One region of the Vreelandella titanicae genome, then DNA from elsewhere that is predicted to be linked to it. Evidence: predicted binding sites of a transcription regulator. Region 1 holds the regulator's gene; the other holds the start of a gene.
What was found. The regulator FliA, encoded in region 1, starts transcription of late flagellar genes. The targets are predictions, from matches to a motif close to CTAAAGTTNNNNNNNNNNCNGCCGATA.

Region 1 (7,789 bases):
GACGCTCGCGGGTACGTTTGGTGCTGCTACTCAATGCTGCCAGCCAACCGGAAACCCTCGAAGAAGTGGTGCTGCGCTACCGTCAGGCCGCGCGGGCGGCGGGCGCAGAGTTAGATGATTGCATTATCACCAAACAGGATGAGGCGGGACGTCTGGCTCCAGTGTTAGATATTATTATGCGTCACGGGATGCGCGTACTGTTTGGTTCTAATGGCCAGCAGGTGCCCGAAGATATGGCCCTTGCCGCCCCCGATGCGCTAGTGGATCAAGCGCTGAGTACCGCGACACCTCAGCGTGAACGGGTGCAAAGTGCCGATGCGCCGATGGGAATGCCGCGCTGGTCGCGGGATGTCCTGGGCCAAGGGCGTCGTTTGTCGTCGCTACTGGCGAGGTTGCGCCAACGCGTCACGGGGTTTGCGGAATTAGAAGAGATCTGGAACCTAGCTTCGCTGCCTAGTCGTTTGCAGGAAACACATTTGGATGCATTACTTGCCGGTTATCCAGCGGCAAAGACCACCTTAGGGATGGCGTGGTTTCCGCGGCGCAATGAGCGCGGCTGCGACTGGGCAATGCCGGACATTGGCCTGGACACGGATGGTGCCTGGCTGGCGCTACCCTGGCTGCAGCATCGCCACGCCGCAGGGTGGCAGCCACGCTTAGCCGCTCTGTCGGCATCGAGCGGCGTTGCGGTGCACTTACTACCGCGCTTCCCTGAACCGGATGCACTAGCGTGGCTGGAAGCCGAGCACTTGACCTGGGTCAGCCAAGTGGCCCCCAGTCATCGGTTACGCTTTCACCACGAACGTCAATCTATCCGCCAGCTATTTAGTGACAGTGTGCTAACGCACCATGTGGGCGTGCGTTTTCGTGGCCAATCGGTGCAACTGTGGACTGCCTACGCCGAAGTCGAGGACGCCAGCGGCACGGCGCTACTCGCCTGGTTCGGTGAAGTTCGCGATCCGGAAAGCGCCAAAGTAGTGGCGCGCCGCTACTGGCTTACCCCCGCTCGGCTAGGAGCAGAGGTGCTCTCACTGCTGTTAACCCAGCTGCAAAGCGAAGGCTTGGCCGCCTTGACGCGTCGCGCGTGGCAGCAGTTAAAAGAGGCCGATAGCGGGGATCTAAATGCTGAAGTTCGCCTATTGATGGCCAGCGGTGTGGCATCGGTCGCCGGGCATCTCGATGTTGCTGATGATGAGGAGGCGCAGACGCTGCGTGGCGATCTGCTCAACCTATTAGGCAACAGCCGTCGCCGCCGCGATACCGGCATGCTTGATGCACTGGTCTACGCCTTTATGGCACGAGATGCGATTCGTCAAATGGGCAGTGTTAGTCGAGAGGGCGTGGCGTGAGCGAACAGGATCAAGCATCGGGTCTACGCAAGTGGGCAAACCTGCAGCGCCAACAGCAGCAAGCTGAGGGTACAGTTGATGTTGCGGCGGCAGAACACGTGCCGGAATCTGAACAGCCTAGCTCTCTGTTAAAGCCGACAGCTGCAGCGGTGGAAGAGCCAGCAACGGTGGTAGCGCACCGGCCCAAAATTCCGCTTATTGTGGTCGGACTACCGGGTAGTGGTGCAGCCCAGGTGAACAAGGTTAAAGCACGATTAGGGCAGTGGTCGACGTTAGGTCGAAGCTGGGCCGGTGATCCTGAGGATTGGGATATTCATATCGTCATGGCCGAAACGGCCGACCTAGCCCAACTTTGCGATCAATACAGCCGTTGGGCACTGTGGATCAGTAGCGATGCCGATACCTTTGCTTCCATGTTCCGTACCTTGCGTCAACTACATGAGCGTGGCGGGCCGCGCCGTTTGCTGGCGCTCCACGAGCCGCACTTGCCGCGTCAAGGGTTGCTCAATAACTTGCGTGAGGCAGCTGATTACTACTTAAATATGGAGCTGTTGGTACTTGCACGATGAGCGCACTCTGCCGAGGAGACCAAGCATGCTAAGCTGGCTATTAAGAGGGAGACTGCTACTGAGCCCAGTACTGCTGACAGGGTGTCTACTAGCAGGGGTAACGGGAAACGCCCAGGCGACACCCGGTAGCTGGAGCAGCCAGATACCAGGTCTGATGGTAGCGATGAGTGATCGGTCAAGCGCTAGCCAAAACGCTACCCCACCTGCTGCTGCTAACAATGTGGAGTCAGCACAGCTCGGGCGTATTCATTGGCAGTTTCAATATCCCCCTGGTGCGTTATTAAACGCTTGGCTGTGCCATCCTGAGCAGTGCGTTGCGTTAGCTGGCATGCGGGGGACTACCACTGCCCTGGCGGGGTTTGCCGCGGATGCGCCGTTGCATTTTCGCTTCGCTTTACGTCCGGGGCAGCGGCCTGTTCGTGTCCAGGGGCTGCAAATGATTGTGAACTATCAGTGAAGGCTGGATAGACGCGAGGCGAGAGGATGTACACAGCACAAGGCAGGATCAAACAGAGTGAGCTGTTGACGCAATACATGCCACTGGTACGACGTCAGGCCTTGACGCTTCAGGTCCGTTTGCCAGCCAGTATTGAGCTCGACGACCTTATTCAAGCCGGGATGGTAGGGCTGCTGGAAGCGCTGGGGCGCTTCGATGCCACCCAGGGGGCAACGTTCGCGACGTTTGCCAGTCAGCGTATTCGCGGTGCAATGATGGATGAATTACGTACCCGCGACTGGTTGCCCCGCAGCGTGCGCCGCTCAGCGCGAGCGGTTGACAGTGCCGTTCGTCAATTAGAGCAACAGCTCGGACGGGCACCAGAAGAGAACGAAATCGCCCAACACCTTGAAATGCCGTTGAGTGAGTATCAGCAGCTCCTCAACGACACCAACAGTGGTCAACTGTTGCCGTTTGAAGAGCTGGTGGCCGACGGTGGCGAGCCTAGCAATAATGAATTGGCTAATTCACCGTTCGAGCAGTTGCTAGACGGCCAGCAACGACAAACGTTGATTGAGGCAATTGAAGCGCTGCCAGAGCGTGAAAAGCTGCTAATGGCTCTGTACTACCAAGAAGAACTCAACCTTAAGGAAGTAGGGGCTGTGTTGGGTGTCACGGAGTCACGCGTTTCACAACTGCACAGCCAAGCCGTCAGCCGCTTACGCGCGCGTTTACACGACTCGGCATAACACCTCTTTTTACTCACTTGTGACCGGCAAGGAGCCGTGGATGAACCCTTCGACGCTGATAGGCATATTTGCCAGCATACTACTGTTGGTGAGCGTGCTGTTTTTCACCGCAGAGTCCCCTGAAAGTTTTATCAATTTGCCGGGTTTGGCCATTGTGGTGACCGGTACCCTAGCGGCAACCTTTATCAGCTATCCGCTGAAAGAGGTGCTCCGCGTCGTACGGTTGGTGGGCTTGGTATTCCGGCGCGAAAATACCTATATGCGTGACGATATCCGCGAATTGGTGGATATGTCGCGACTCTGGTTTAAGGGCGATGTACGTGCGGTCGAGCGCGAGTTGGAGCATACCCGAAACCCGTTTTTGCGTACCGGGATCCAACTGGTCATTGCCAACACCAAAGAGGATGAAATTTTTGACATGCTGCGTTGGCGCATTGCCCGTCTTAAAGCGCGTGAGCATGCCGAGGCACAAATATTCCGTACCATGGCCACCTATGCACCCGCATTTGGCATGATCGGCACCCTGGTGGGGCTGGTCAATATGCTGGAAGTCATGGACGCAGGCGACCTGCAGGTGATCGGCCCGCGCATGGCGGTGGCCCTGCTCACCACCTTCTACGGCATTTTACTCGCCAACTTGGTGTTTAAGCCGATTGCGGTGAAACTCGAGCGCCGCACCGAAGAGCGGCTGATTACCATGAACATGGTGCTGGAAGGTATTTCGCTGATTACCAAGCGCCGCCTGCCGTCGTTTATTGAAGAGACCCTCAACTCGTTTGTAGCTAACTATCACGATGAGATCCGTGATAACAGCGTCAAACCAAGGCCTGATTCGTCGGTTAGTGCGGCGGCGAAGGGGTAGGCCAGATGCTTGACCGTGATACGCGCCACGCACTGGAAATGACGCCGTCGCCAGGCGATGGTGACGAGGGTTGGCTAACCAGCTATTTGGATGTGCTGACGCTGCTAATCACGCTCTTTGTGCTGCTGCTTTCACTGACACCGCCGGGAGGCGGTGAGGCGGCTGATACTGCTTTCATGCGCTCGGCTAGCGCTGTATCATCATTGCCGCTGGCGTCTCTAGCCACTGGTATTCAGCCCCGCCATTCAGGGGTTCAGCCGCAGTTTGATGGGCTCGACATCCCCGGTGTCAGTGTTTCGCAAGGGAGTGAAGGGGTCACGTTACGTATTGATACCAGCCTTTTATTTCCCAGCGGTCAAGCTGTACTGACTTCCCGTGGGCAAGAGGTGGTAGAAAGCCTTATCGATGTGCTGACCCGTTTTGACGGTCAGATTTCGGTAGAAGGCCACACCGACAGCGTGCCTATTTCAACGGCCCGCTTCCCCTCTAATTGGGAGCTTTCATCAGCGCGGGCTATCGCTGTGGTGAGGCATTTAGAGCGCCAAGGATTCAATATCTCTCGTATGCGGGCCGTCGGTTATGCCGACACCCAACCCATGGAACCGAACGCAACGGCGGAGGGCCGAGCTGCCAACCGTCGCGTAGAGTTGTTGCTAAGGCAGCAGGTCGAGGGTGAATAGATTGCGAGGCCACGTTTGTGTCCATGTACCACCCGCGGTTGCAGTCGTTTGGAGCTCTGCTGGTTTTAGATGCCGATTGTCGCCGCATTCAAGCCAGTAGCACCAACTTAACCCGCTTGACCGGTATTGAGCGCCCTGAAAATGGGCCGCACACTCTTGCCTATGTGTTAGGAAAACGGCTAAGCCAGCGGGTGCGCCGCGAGTTGCAGGGGCAGCAGAAACTCTCCGGCCCGCTGGTGTTTATTCGTTCCAAGCATAGCAACATGCGTTTTCAGCTCTATGCTTACCGAGCAGGTGGGAAGGTCATCGTCGAGATTGAGTCACTCAACCCCCAAGGTAAGCGCCGCCTGCTTGGCACAGTCAATGAGCGGCTGATGCATTTAGCCGACGCAACCCACCAGGAAGAGCTGCTCGACTGCTTGGTTAACGCTATTCAACAGCTCACTGGCCATGATCGCGTCACCGTGTGCCATTTCGACAGTGATTGGCATGGTTTAATGGTTGCCGAAGCGCTGGGCAACCAGCTGCCCTCGCTGTTGGGTCAGCGCTTCCCCTCAAGCGACTTCCCTGTCGCCTTACGCAAAAGTTACCAACATTACCCCGTTCGGTTAATTGAAGACGTCGATGCGCCGCCTGAAACGCTGACTCCCGCCTACTCGGGAGTGAGCCTTAGCGGCAGCTTTTTACGCGCCCCTGCCCCTGAGCGGCAGCGATATTTAAATCGCCTGGGGGTGCGTGGGTCATTCAGTTTGGCCATGCAGGGGGATACTGGCTTATGGGGTCTAGTGTTTTGCCATTCGCCAGCACCGCACTCGGTTGAACCCCCCGTGCGTGATGCCGTTCGCACCCTCGTGCAAATGGCCACCCAGCGCATGCTGTTGCTACGGGCGCGTCAAGAAGCCCGCTACCTACAACGGGTTCAGGATAGCCTCGTGCTCAGTGCGCGAGCGCGCAGCGAGCCGCAAAGTCCCCAACAGTTACTTCATGAGCAGGCGGCTATCTGGATGAAGCTGTTTCGCGCCCATGGCGTGGTGCTGTGGGTGAATGGTGGCGCTTATCAAGCGGGTGTGACGCCGACTCCAGAAGCGATAAGCCAGTTTGTGCTGCGCCTGGAAAGAACTCATGTACATAGCGGCCCTTGGTGCACGCGCGAAATCGGCAAAGAGACGTTAACCGCTTCGCTAGCCATGCCCGAGCAGTGTGGGGCTCTAGCAGTGCCGCTGCCAATGAGTTCGACCCAGCGCGCCTGGCTGATTTTTTTTCGCCCCGAGCAGGTGGAAACGCTGTATTGGGCGATGCAGCCTACAACCAACCCTAAACCGGCCGTGATATTGGCTCCATCGGTTGCTTGGTCTGAAGAGGTAGTCGGCAGAAGTGAAGCGTGGCTGCGGGTAGAGCGCTTAGCGGCGGTAGACTTGGGGGAAGACCTGACGCTGGCGATTTCTGCCTATGAAATTAGCTCACTGAATATGCACCTGGAGCACGAACGCAAAGCCCTTGCCGAAGCCAACCAACGTCTTGAGCAATTAGCCCATTTCGATCCTCTAACCAAGGTGTGGAACCGTTACCGCATCGAAGAAGCGATCAATGCAGAGCTGGTGGCTGCCAGGCGCTATGCGGCCGCTTTTGCCTTGCTACTGTTCGATGTGGATAACTTTAAGCAGATCAACGATGCTCACGGCCATAGCGTGGGTGACGATGTGCTGGTGGCCCTGGCGCGCTTAGTGGAAAGCTCGCTGCGTGGCTGCGACCACCTGGGCCGTTGGGGAGGCGAAGAGTTTATTGTGCTGGCGACTCATTCCGATGTTGATGCCGCCACTGGCCTGGCTGAGCGGCTGCGCTCGCTGGTAGAAGAGCTGCGTATAGAGGGCGTTGAGCAAACGGTTACAGTGAGTATCGGTGTCGCCGTTTGGCAGCCGGGTGACAGCTGTAAAACCCTTATCTCCCGGGCTGATGACGCCATGTACCGCGCTAAGCATGGCGGACGCAACCGCGTTGAAATGGCGCTTGAGCCTGTGGTGCTGATTTAAGCAAACCTTTAGGTGCCACTACCTTCACACTGGGTGAGCATCCGGTTGATCGCCGCATCGGCGCCTTTTAGGCTAAAGGTCATATACCACGGCTCGCGCTCGTCCTGGTCGAAGCCGAGAAATAGCTGCTCCCCCTGGCGCATGTCGGCCATCAGTGATGCCAAGTCACTTAAATAAAAGTGAGCATAAAACCCGTCATCGCCGCGCTCAGTGATAAATTCCGCCATGGTGTCGATAACGGGCCGCTCATCGATGCGCAGCCGAGTGGGCACCAGGCTTACTGTACGGCTCTCTCCCTGCTGTTGCTCAAGGGTGACGCGCATCTCCAGCCAGGGTAAATCGCAAACGCCCGAGGTGGCATTTAAGCTCAGCGTCGCATCCGAGTAGCTGTGGGTTTCTACCGCCCGATAGTGGCGTTCGCCCCCCAGTGAGAGCGTCATTGACTGCCAATGGTCGTGGGTGGCCACATCGTCGGTATTGAAGGTGGTCGCGTTAGCGACGGGCGTAGCGACCATCCACATGGTCGCTATCGCCACAACGGTAAACGTGAGCGTGCAAAGATACTGGGATGGAGAGCGCAGGAAGTGAGTTGCGGACATGATTAAAGCCATTTAACCCAAAACCCCAGTCTATATCGTGTTTGGGATTGGCAAAATAGTAATGCGCTGATTTTCCTATATATGGTAGAAAAAATTAAAAAAAAGTGCCTCATATGGTGGGAGGTCACGTCTATACTTCACTTCGATGCTACGTATAATCGCCCTATTTGAGCGCTATAATTCACCCTCGCTGTGAAGGAGTTTTGCGACATGAGCACCGCTGCCAAGGCTATGAAGACCTCTAACGATGTCCCTATGCAGGCCCCCTCGCGGGAAATATGGGACGCCAAATACCGTCTCAAGGATCGTCATAGCCAACCCGTTGATCAGGACGTTGGTGCTACGTTTGAACGGGTTGCTCGTGCCCTGGCAGCGGTGGAGGGAGATAAAGCGGAAGAGTGGTTGCCCAAATTTCGCTGGGCGTTGGAAAACGGCGCCATTCCTGCCGGTCGTATTCTCTCCAACGCGGGGGCTGAGGCCTACAAGCCTGCGGTGAGCCTGATTAACTGCACTGT
Region 2 (7,789 bases), 1.2 Mb from region 1:
ACCCTTGGGCTTCCCAGTTCCTTCGGGCGGGACACATCGTTAACTACAACTTCACCTTTATCAGTAGACAGGGAAGCTTTTTTCACTGCCAAAGTATCCAGAACACTGTAGTTATATAATTCGTAATTCAGACCTGAAAGATAAACACACAAGTCTCTGTATGCTTGTTGCGACAAATGAGCTCTTTCAAAGTTTATCAGCTTTGGCTGAGTCACTTCGATATTACAGGAATAAATGACTTTATCGTCCATACCTTCAGCATCAACCTGCAAAATGTCTATTTTTTGCTCTTCCCAAGATGTGGTATCTAGAATAGTCAAAAGATCCCGTGAAGGTACTTCAAGCTTTTCTATAGCATTATCTATTTTAGTATTTTTAGGAAAATTTCCTTGTGCATGCTTTATAACATGTTTTTTATCAAATGAAGAAAAACCGCTAGGCACTCGGTAATTAGGAGAATCGTGTAGATATCTCTTTGTGAACAAACCATAATAAGCTGGTTTAATACGATAAAGGGTCAGCAGTGAATCCGGGCCAACAGCATAATTAGCGATGTGTGCTTCGGGATGAAAAGCATAATTCTTCTCTAAATGCTCGAGGATATTACTTTGTGGCTCAATGAGAAGAACTTTGGTTTTATCTTTGTTACGCATAACAACTTCATAGATCGGGTCATTAATGCACCCATCATTTGCACCAACCTGAACCACTTTTGTGTAGTTTTTATTATCAATAATAGCTTGCATACTCCGTACATACAGACCTGCATCGCTCACTTCTTTAACATTAACTTTGACATCATTATTATTGCCCGGGTACTGAGATAACAACTGGCTTTGACCGTCACTATCCTGCTGCTGCTTTGAGATACGCGGGAGTAAACCTTGTGCTTCTAGAAACTCCAGTGCCTTCTCCTGACTAACATCGGCTATCAGTTCAAAAGCAACATCATGCGCAGCAAAGCCTGCACTCAGTATAAAAGCAAGTTTGGTCTTATTTTCATCGTTTAGAACGCCCATACGCTCATGGCTGGGGAGAAATAGCACATCGGCACTTTCTTGCTCAGTGGCACAAGGTGTGCGGGCGTTCAGTTCTTTTGGCAAATGGCTGTAATGGCGAATATTATGGAAGCGATAAAAGCGAAAGCCATTTCGGCTGGCCCAGTGCTGTAGTTCAGCCAAACTGGGTTGCTTTTCATGTGTAAGCTGGAAGGGGACACGCGCCTGAATCAGCAGGGTGCCCGTAAGCGACTTTTTACCATTCTCCAGTACAGCCATGGCATCGCTTAGCTCATCAAGAATAAGCCAATCCAGGCTTCCCAGTCCTTCAATACTATCAAGCGCCACAGTATTAATGGGAAGCTCAGCCAAAGGCCTTGCAGCTAGATGGTGGCGCTTTGGAAGCTTCTCGGCTGGTAGCGGTGTAAGCGTGCTGGTCATTTCTGGGGCGACACAGGCATGCAGCGCTGTCGCCTTACCATCGCCGAGCAGGGCGTGCTGGAATAACTGAATATAGTCGCTGCCTTCGTACTGCTTGGCATCTTTTATTTCGCTGGCGGGATCAAAAGCGACAATGCCAAAGGCTTTCGTCGCCGCCATCTGGTCGGCAAGGCCACTTTTGATCAAGCTGGCGCGGTTGTCGAGCACCATGATTTTACCTTTAATTTGCCAAGTAAAATCATCGGTAAGCCACAAACGATTAGCCTGTGACTTGCTGTTCTTGGTTCCAGCTTTAGGGCTAATCAACTGCTGTAGAGAGTTATCGACCTTAAATTCCGGCTTGGTTGCTCGGCTGGCTAAGCGCTGGCGGTGGCGCTTCTTCTGGGTAATGGCGAAGTCCTTGTTGCCAGAGCGTAACCCTACTAAAGGCGCCAAAGCGTTCAGTAATCGATCAGTAGCGCGATCAAGGTGATGCTTTTCTTTGCCTACCTGCCAGGCGCGATCTACGTAATCTTGATAAAGCACTTCGTCATCAAACAAGCTAATAACTGCATCCACCAGCGGCTGAAGCTCATCGTCGCTGAGCAAATGTTGGTAGGGTTCTTCATAGCAGGCATCTGGGAAGTCAAAGGCGACACCGGCGTTGCCAATCATCTCGGGCATGCCGCCGCGGTTAGTAATCAGTGCCGGAATGCCGTTTAGCATAGCCTCGGCCAGCATACGCCCGGAGCTTTCCCACCATAGGCTAGGAGCTACTACCACGCGGGCCCGACTGTAAGGGCCGCGCATATCGCTGGTATTGGGGGTCACCACAACATTACTTAACGCGCTACGCTGTTCCCCCATTTTGCGGGTGGTTTCCCGCAGCACGGCTGGCCAGTCGGCTCGGGCTTCCACTACCTCAAGCTTAATATCGGGCCTTTCGCGCTCCAGCTTCTCTGCCAACTGCACAAATACGCTGGCGCCCTTTTGCAAACTAGGGTTAACAAACAGTAAACGCTTACGTTCATGATGTTCAGCAACAAAGTTCCCCGGGGCTATAAACTTGCCCACGGGCTTGGCGGTATAGCCGACCTCTTTGCGGTACATATCCGCTGTGGCCTGGCTGTCGGTAAGGATTAAATCCACATCACGGCACCAGCGCGGTGCCTTGTAACTGCCGTTTGCCAGATAGAAAGCGACAGGGATGCCGCGATCACGGGCTTCATCGGCAATTAGCAAGTCCAGCGTTTGGCCGCCATAGAACCACACTACATCCGGCTTAAAGGAATCCAGCATATAAAGGTACTGGCTATACCAAAGCCCTTCTTCATGCGTAGTAAAGTGATTACGGTTGTGGCTAAAACTGACCACCAATTGATGCGATAGCGGTCCATCTTCGGCTTGAATCAATTGGTGCTGATGAGCACTTAAGTCGGGAAATTGCTCCTTGAGCCGCCCCATCCCCTTAGGATTATCAAATACAGTGGCACCCAACACCTGCACGTCATAGCCGTGGGCCGCTAGCTGCAACAGCATTTGCCGCACAGTCATGCTGGCCCCACTGGAAGTATCAAGCAGGCAGTAAGGATTGGCCCAAAGCAAACGGGGTTTGCGCTTTTGAGTAGCAGATAAGGAGGTGTTCTTAACCATGAAGCGGCTCACAGGGAAAAATGGCAATATGCCTAGCTTACTGTGCTAGTGCGGCAATCAAAGGCGCGAATGCGCCGGTATTTAAGTAGGTGTTCACGCGATCAAGCTCGACAAGAGGCTGGAACATGCTTAAGAAGCTAATTTTTAACGAAACACTTAACGACAAAAAACGGGGCCAATTGGCCCCGTCGTTACTTTCATGTGAAGCTTAGCGGCTAAGCTATTAGCCCAGCAGAGACAGTACAGACTGTGGCGTCTGGTTAGCCTGTGCCAGCATGGAAGTACCCGCCTGCTGTAGAATATTCGCACGCGTCATATTCGACACTTCCACCGCGTAATCGGCATCTTCGATACGTGAACGAGCTTCGGAGAGGTTGGTAGACGTCGTTGCCAGGTTATCGATCACCGAATCGAAGCGATTAAGCGTAGCACCTAAAGTCGCGCGGCTGGTATCCAGTGACTCTGTAGATGCATCGACGGCATCAATTATGTTCTGGAAATCATCATGCGTAACTGCACCAGAAGCTCCAGAACCGTCAATTACTGTAGCACCACCAGAGACCGCAAGAGAGCCGCTTGATCCCGATACTAGGCCAAGACCCACTGTAGTCGCATTAACTGTGTCCACGGTAATAACATCTTCAGCGTTAGTATTAGAACCAACCTGAATACTTAAGCTAGCGCCACCAGAGTTCAGCAGGCTAGTGCCGTTGAAGTTATTGCTACCAGCCACACGATCGATTTCAGCTAAACGCTCATTGATTTCGGTTTCAATGGCTGCGCGATCATCTGCAGTGTTGGTGTCGTTGGCACCCTGTACCGCTAGCTCACGAATACGCTGCATATTGTCGTTGACTTGGTCAAGGCCGCCTTCCATGGTCTGTACCAGAGAGATACCGTCGCTTGCATTACGGCTAGCCTGATCCATGCCTTTAATCTGAGCAGTCATTTTGTTGGCGATGGCCTGGCCAGCAGCATCGTCAGCGGCGCTGTTAATACGCAAGCCTGAAGACAAACGCTCTTGCGCTTTAGCCAGCATAGACTGAGAGTTGGAAAGGTTGTTCTGGCCAATCAGGGCCGTAATGTTAGTGTTGATTACAGACATGTGAGTGCTCCTCGAAGATTAACTGGCCTTGTGGCCTGCTTAGCGGCGCTTGCGTCGCCGTTATATTAATTAACGGCAGGCCCGCCAAATTCTTTAGAAAAAATACGCTTTTTTATGTAATTCACTGTAACTATTTCAACTGCCCTTTCAACTGCGCTCTGAACTACTCTCTTAATTGCTGTTCTGCATATTACCCAGCATGCTGAACTGCTGGGAGAGGTAGCTGCTCATTGAGTTCATTTGGGCGATCAAGCCATCCAATTGCCCAAACTGCTTGCGGTAACGCTCTGTGCTTCGCTCGATACTTGCCTCCATACGCAGCTTGCGCACATCTAGGCTGTCAACCCGCTGCTCAGCACTAGTCACTGAGCTTTGAATGATGCCGTTTTCTGCCGTAATGCCTTCAAGCGTGGCGTTTAAGCGCCCCGCAAAGCCGCCTTCTTCGGTTTCGCCCGCAAAGAAGGCAGATAGCCCCTCTGGGTTGTTGGCCACCGCATCGTCCAACTTATCCTCATCGACCTTTAATCGCCCCTTCTCATCAATGGCGATGCCCAGTTGTGAAAGGCGTGAAATATCGCCGGTGCCGAGGTTGTCAGTAATATCCCGGCGTAGTCGGTCTTCAATGGTACGCACGGTGCGGTCGCCAATTAGTTCGCCAGACGTTTCGCCTTCGCCGTTGTAGGCGGTCATTCGACCAACGGTGGATTTCATTTCGTTGTAGTTACTAACGAAGTCGTCAATAGCTTCTCTCAGCGATGCTTCATCACGCTCGATTACCAGCGTAACGGGGTCTCCAGAGGCCTCTGTGAGATCAAGCGTTACGCCCTGAATGGCCTCTTCAACCCGGTTGGTTTTACTGGTGATAGCAATGCCATTAACATTCAGCTCAGCGTCCTGACCTGAACGCTGGGTGGCTGCATCCATGGTCAGCGATGCTAAGCCTGAGAAACCCTCCAGTGAAGCATTTTGGCCCGTCTCTTTTGAGCTCAGCGCTAAGCGGTATCCAGTGCCATCATTAACGATAGAAGCAGTGACACCAGACTCTTTATCCGCATTGATCTGGTCACGGACATCCGCCAGCGTACTGCCCGCTGAAATAGCAACATCGTAGCTTGTTTGTGTTCCGCCAGCACCAAAGTTAAGCGTTAGTGTCGCATCGGCGGCTGTTAGCTCTTGGTCTAGCGCTACACTGTTGGAAGCAGCGCTGCCTGCGCGTGCCAATTGGGTAACGGTGACTTCATAGCGCCCTGCGTTAGCGGTTTCGCCTGTGGTCGCCAATACGCCATCGCCCATCACGGTGCTTTTTTGCTGCTTAAATGTAGCGGCATCGTTCAGCGCAGCAATAGAGGTTTGCACCCTATCCATTGCTGACTCTAGGCGCCCATAGGCAGAAATCTTGGTTTGCTGAGCGCTTTTCTGCTCTAGAATAGGCACAAGCTTTTGCTGTTCGGCCGCTTTTAGCTGATCCACCAAACCTGAAAGATCCAATCCAGAACCTACACCGAGTGCTGTGATCGATGCCATGGGGCTCATTCCTTATAAGAAGTAGAGAAAGGTGTCTAGGTAATCTATCGGCTGCGGAGGAACAAACTTTAGAGGTAATGCCTTTTTTTAAGCTGTTTTTAAAGCATTGCAAAGAAAAATGCCCAGCACATAGTGCAGGGCATCTTGTAATCTATTAATTTAGCTGGTTTATCAGGCTAATTTTAACTTTGCTGATCAAGCGCTGCAAACTGCTGGGTCAGATAAGCACTGGTTGAGTTCATTTGAGCTACCATGCTGTCCATCGCTTGAAACTGCGTGCGATAACGCTCAACGGTTTGTTCGATACGGCTTTCCGTTGTCGCATATCGGTCTTCTAACGAAGCAAAGCGACTCTCAGACGAATCAACGGCACTTTCAAGACGGCCACCTGTTCCAACCAAGCTTTCAAGCGATGAGGCTATTTGCCCTGCCATGCCACCCTCTTCGCTATCGCCTGCAAAAAAATTGGCTAGCTGATCTGGCTGATTAGCAACAATGCTATCTAATTTATCTTCGTCAATCTCCAGCTTGCCGTCTACTTGAAGCGAAATTCCTACATCCGACAACACGCTAAAGCCATCGCCGCCGACAACACTGCTAATTGTTTGACGAAGCTCTCGTTCAACCGCACGAGTCGTGGCATCGGCGTTCAACCCCGCCGCCTGCCCAGTCTCTTCGTCAAACGCTGTCAAGCTGGTAATGGTGTCCTTGAGCGTGTTGAAGTCATCAACAAAGGCCGTGACCTGCTCGCGGATAGCTTCACTATCTTGCTCAACGCTGACTGTGCTTGTTGCACCCGCCTCAGATAAGTTCAGGGTAATGCCTTGAATAGCGCCTTCCACTTGATTGGTAGGGCTGACAATGTCAATTCCATTGACGTTAAACTCTGCATCCTGACCCGCTTGAACTACCTGGGCATCAGTCGTTTGTACATCGCCAGCAAGAATGTCTGAAAAGTTTGTGCTTTCAATACTCGCGTCCGCACCCGTTTCCGTCGAATTTACTGCAAGACGATACCCTTCACCGTCGTTGATAATAGAGGCGCTTAAGCGGCCATCACTCTGTTGATTGATAGCATCACGCATATCTTCAAGGGAACTGCCATCGGCAATGGTAATGGGATCCATAGCTCCGTCAGCAAGAGTAAAGGTTAATGACTGCTCCCCAGTCACTATGCTTTCGTCTGCTGTTTCCAAACGCTCTGTTACTAGGCTACTGGCTGTAGCTAACTGGCCGACCTGTACTTCGTACTGACCTGGCTGGGCCTCATTGCTGCTAACAGCGCCAACAGCACTGCCTTCTACATTGGTTGTTAGGCTCTCGAATGACGCCCCATCATTGAGTGCTTCGGCTGAGCTTTGAAACTGCTCAAGCGCGCTTTGCAACTTACCATAGGCAGATATTTTCGTATCTTCAGACTGGAGCTGTTCCGCAATAGGCTCAAGCTTTGCTTGTTCTGCCGTTTTTAATTGCTCCAGCAAGCCATTCAGATCCAAACCAGAACCGATGCCTAGTGATGTAATAGCAGCCATAAACCAATGCCTTTTTTGAATACATGTAGCTACGATTCGCGTTCCTTCATTAAGCAATACGTAGCACTGTTTTTAATACGATTACCTTAAAACCTCGGCTAGGTGAAGAATAACTTAAATATTCTTCTTCTTTTTTCGTGTCAAGACGTTATTAAAAGTAATGAAACGTAACAGCCATCGCCAATTAATAAGAAAAATCAAAATAATAGATTCCCCTTTTAGCTGTTCTTCCGCCCAACCCCAATGTAACGCAGCCCCGCTTCTTTAACGGCGCTTGGCGCATACAAATTACGTCCATCGATGACGACTTTTTCAGCCAACTGGTCGGCTAGCCAATCAAAATCGACACTGCGAAACTCTTTCCATTCGGTGCAGATAACCAAAGCATCGGCACCTTTCACTGCCTGAATCCGGTCGCCTGCTAGCATCAGGTCATCCCGCTCCCCGTAAATGCGTCGGCATTCTGCTATGGCTTCGGGATCAAACGCCTGCACCTTAGCGCCCGCTTGCCAGAGTGCTTCCATTAACGTGCGGCTTGGGGCTTCACGCATATCATC

Region 2: fliD (flagellar filament capping protein FliD) is a predicted target of FliA. The motif match lies at 5,746-5,772, and genes of this name have one in related genera.

The regions. Positions count from the first base shown of each region.
Region 1 covers NZ_CP059082.1:779,544-787,332, reverse strand. Annotated here, with positions in the region: gene flhF (flagellar biosynthesis GTPase FlhF) at 1-1,349, shown strand, start outside; gene HZS52_RS03730 (C15 family peptidase) at 1,346-1,918, shown strand; gene HZS52_RS03725 (flagellar protein FlhE) at 1,944-2,375, shown strand; gene HZS52_RS03720 (RNA polymerase sigma factor FliA) at 2,402-3,103, shown strand; gene HZS52_RS03715 (motility protein A) at 3,144-3,965, shown strand; gene HZS52_RS03710 (OmpA/MotB family protein) at 3,971-4,645, shown strand; gene HZS52_RS03705 (sensor domain-containing diguanylate cyclase) at 4,669-6,675, shown strand; gene HZS52_RS03700 (hypothetical protein) at 6,684-7,286, opposite strand; gene HZS52_RS03695 (LAGLIDADG family homing endonuclease) at 7,485-7,789, shown strand, end outside.
Region 2 covers NZ_CP059082.1:2,017,127-2,024,915, reverse strand. Annotated here, with positions in the region: gene HZS52_RS09330 (glycosyltransferase) at 1-3,071, opposite strand, end outside; gene HZS52_RS09325 (flagellin N-terminal helical domain-containing protein) at 3,295-4,176, opposite strand; gene fliD (flagellar filament capping protein FliD) at 4,348-5,700, opposite strand; gene fliD (flagellar filament capping protein FliD) at 5,883-7,289, opposite strand; gene HZS52_RS09310 (UDP-glucose dehydrogenase family protein) at 7,451-7,789, opposite strand, start outside.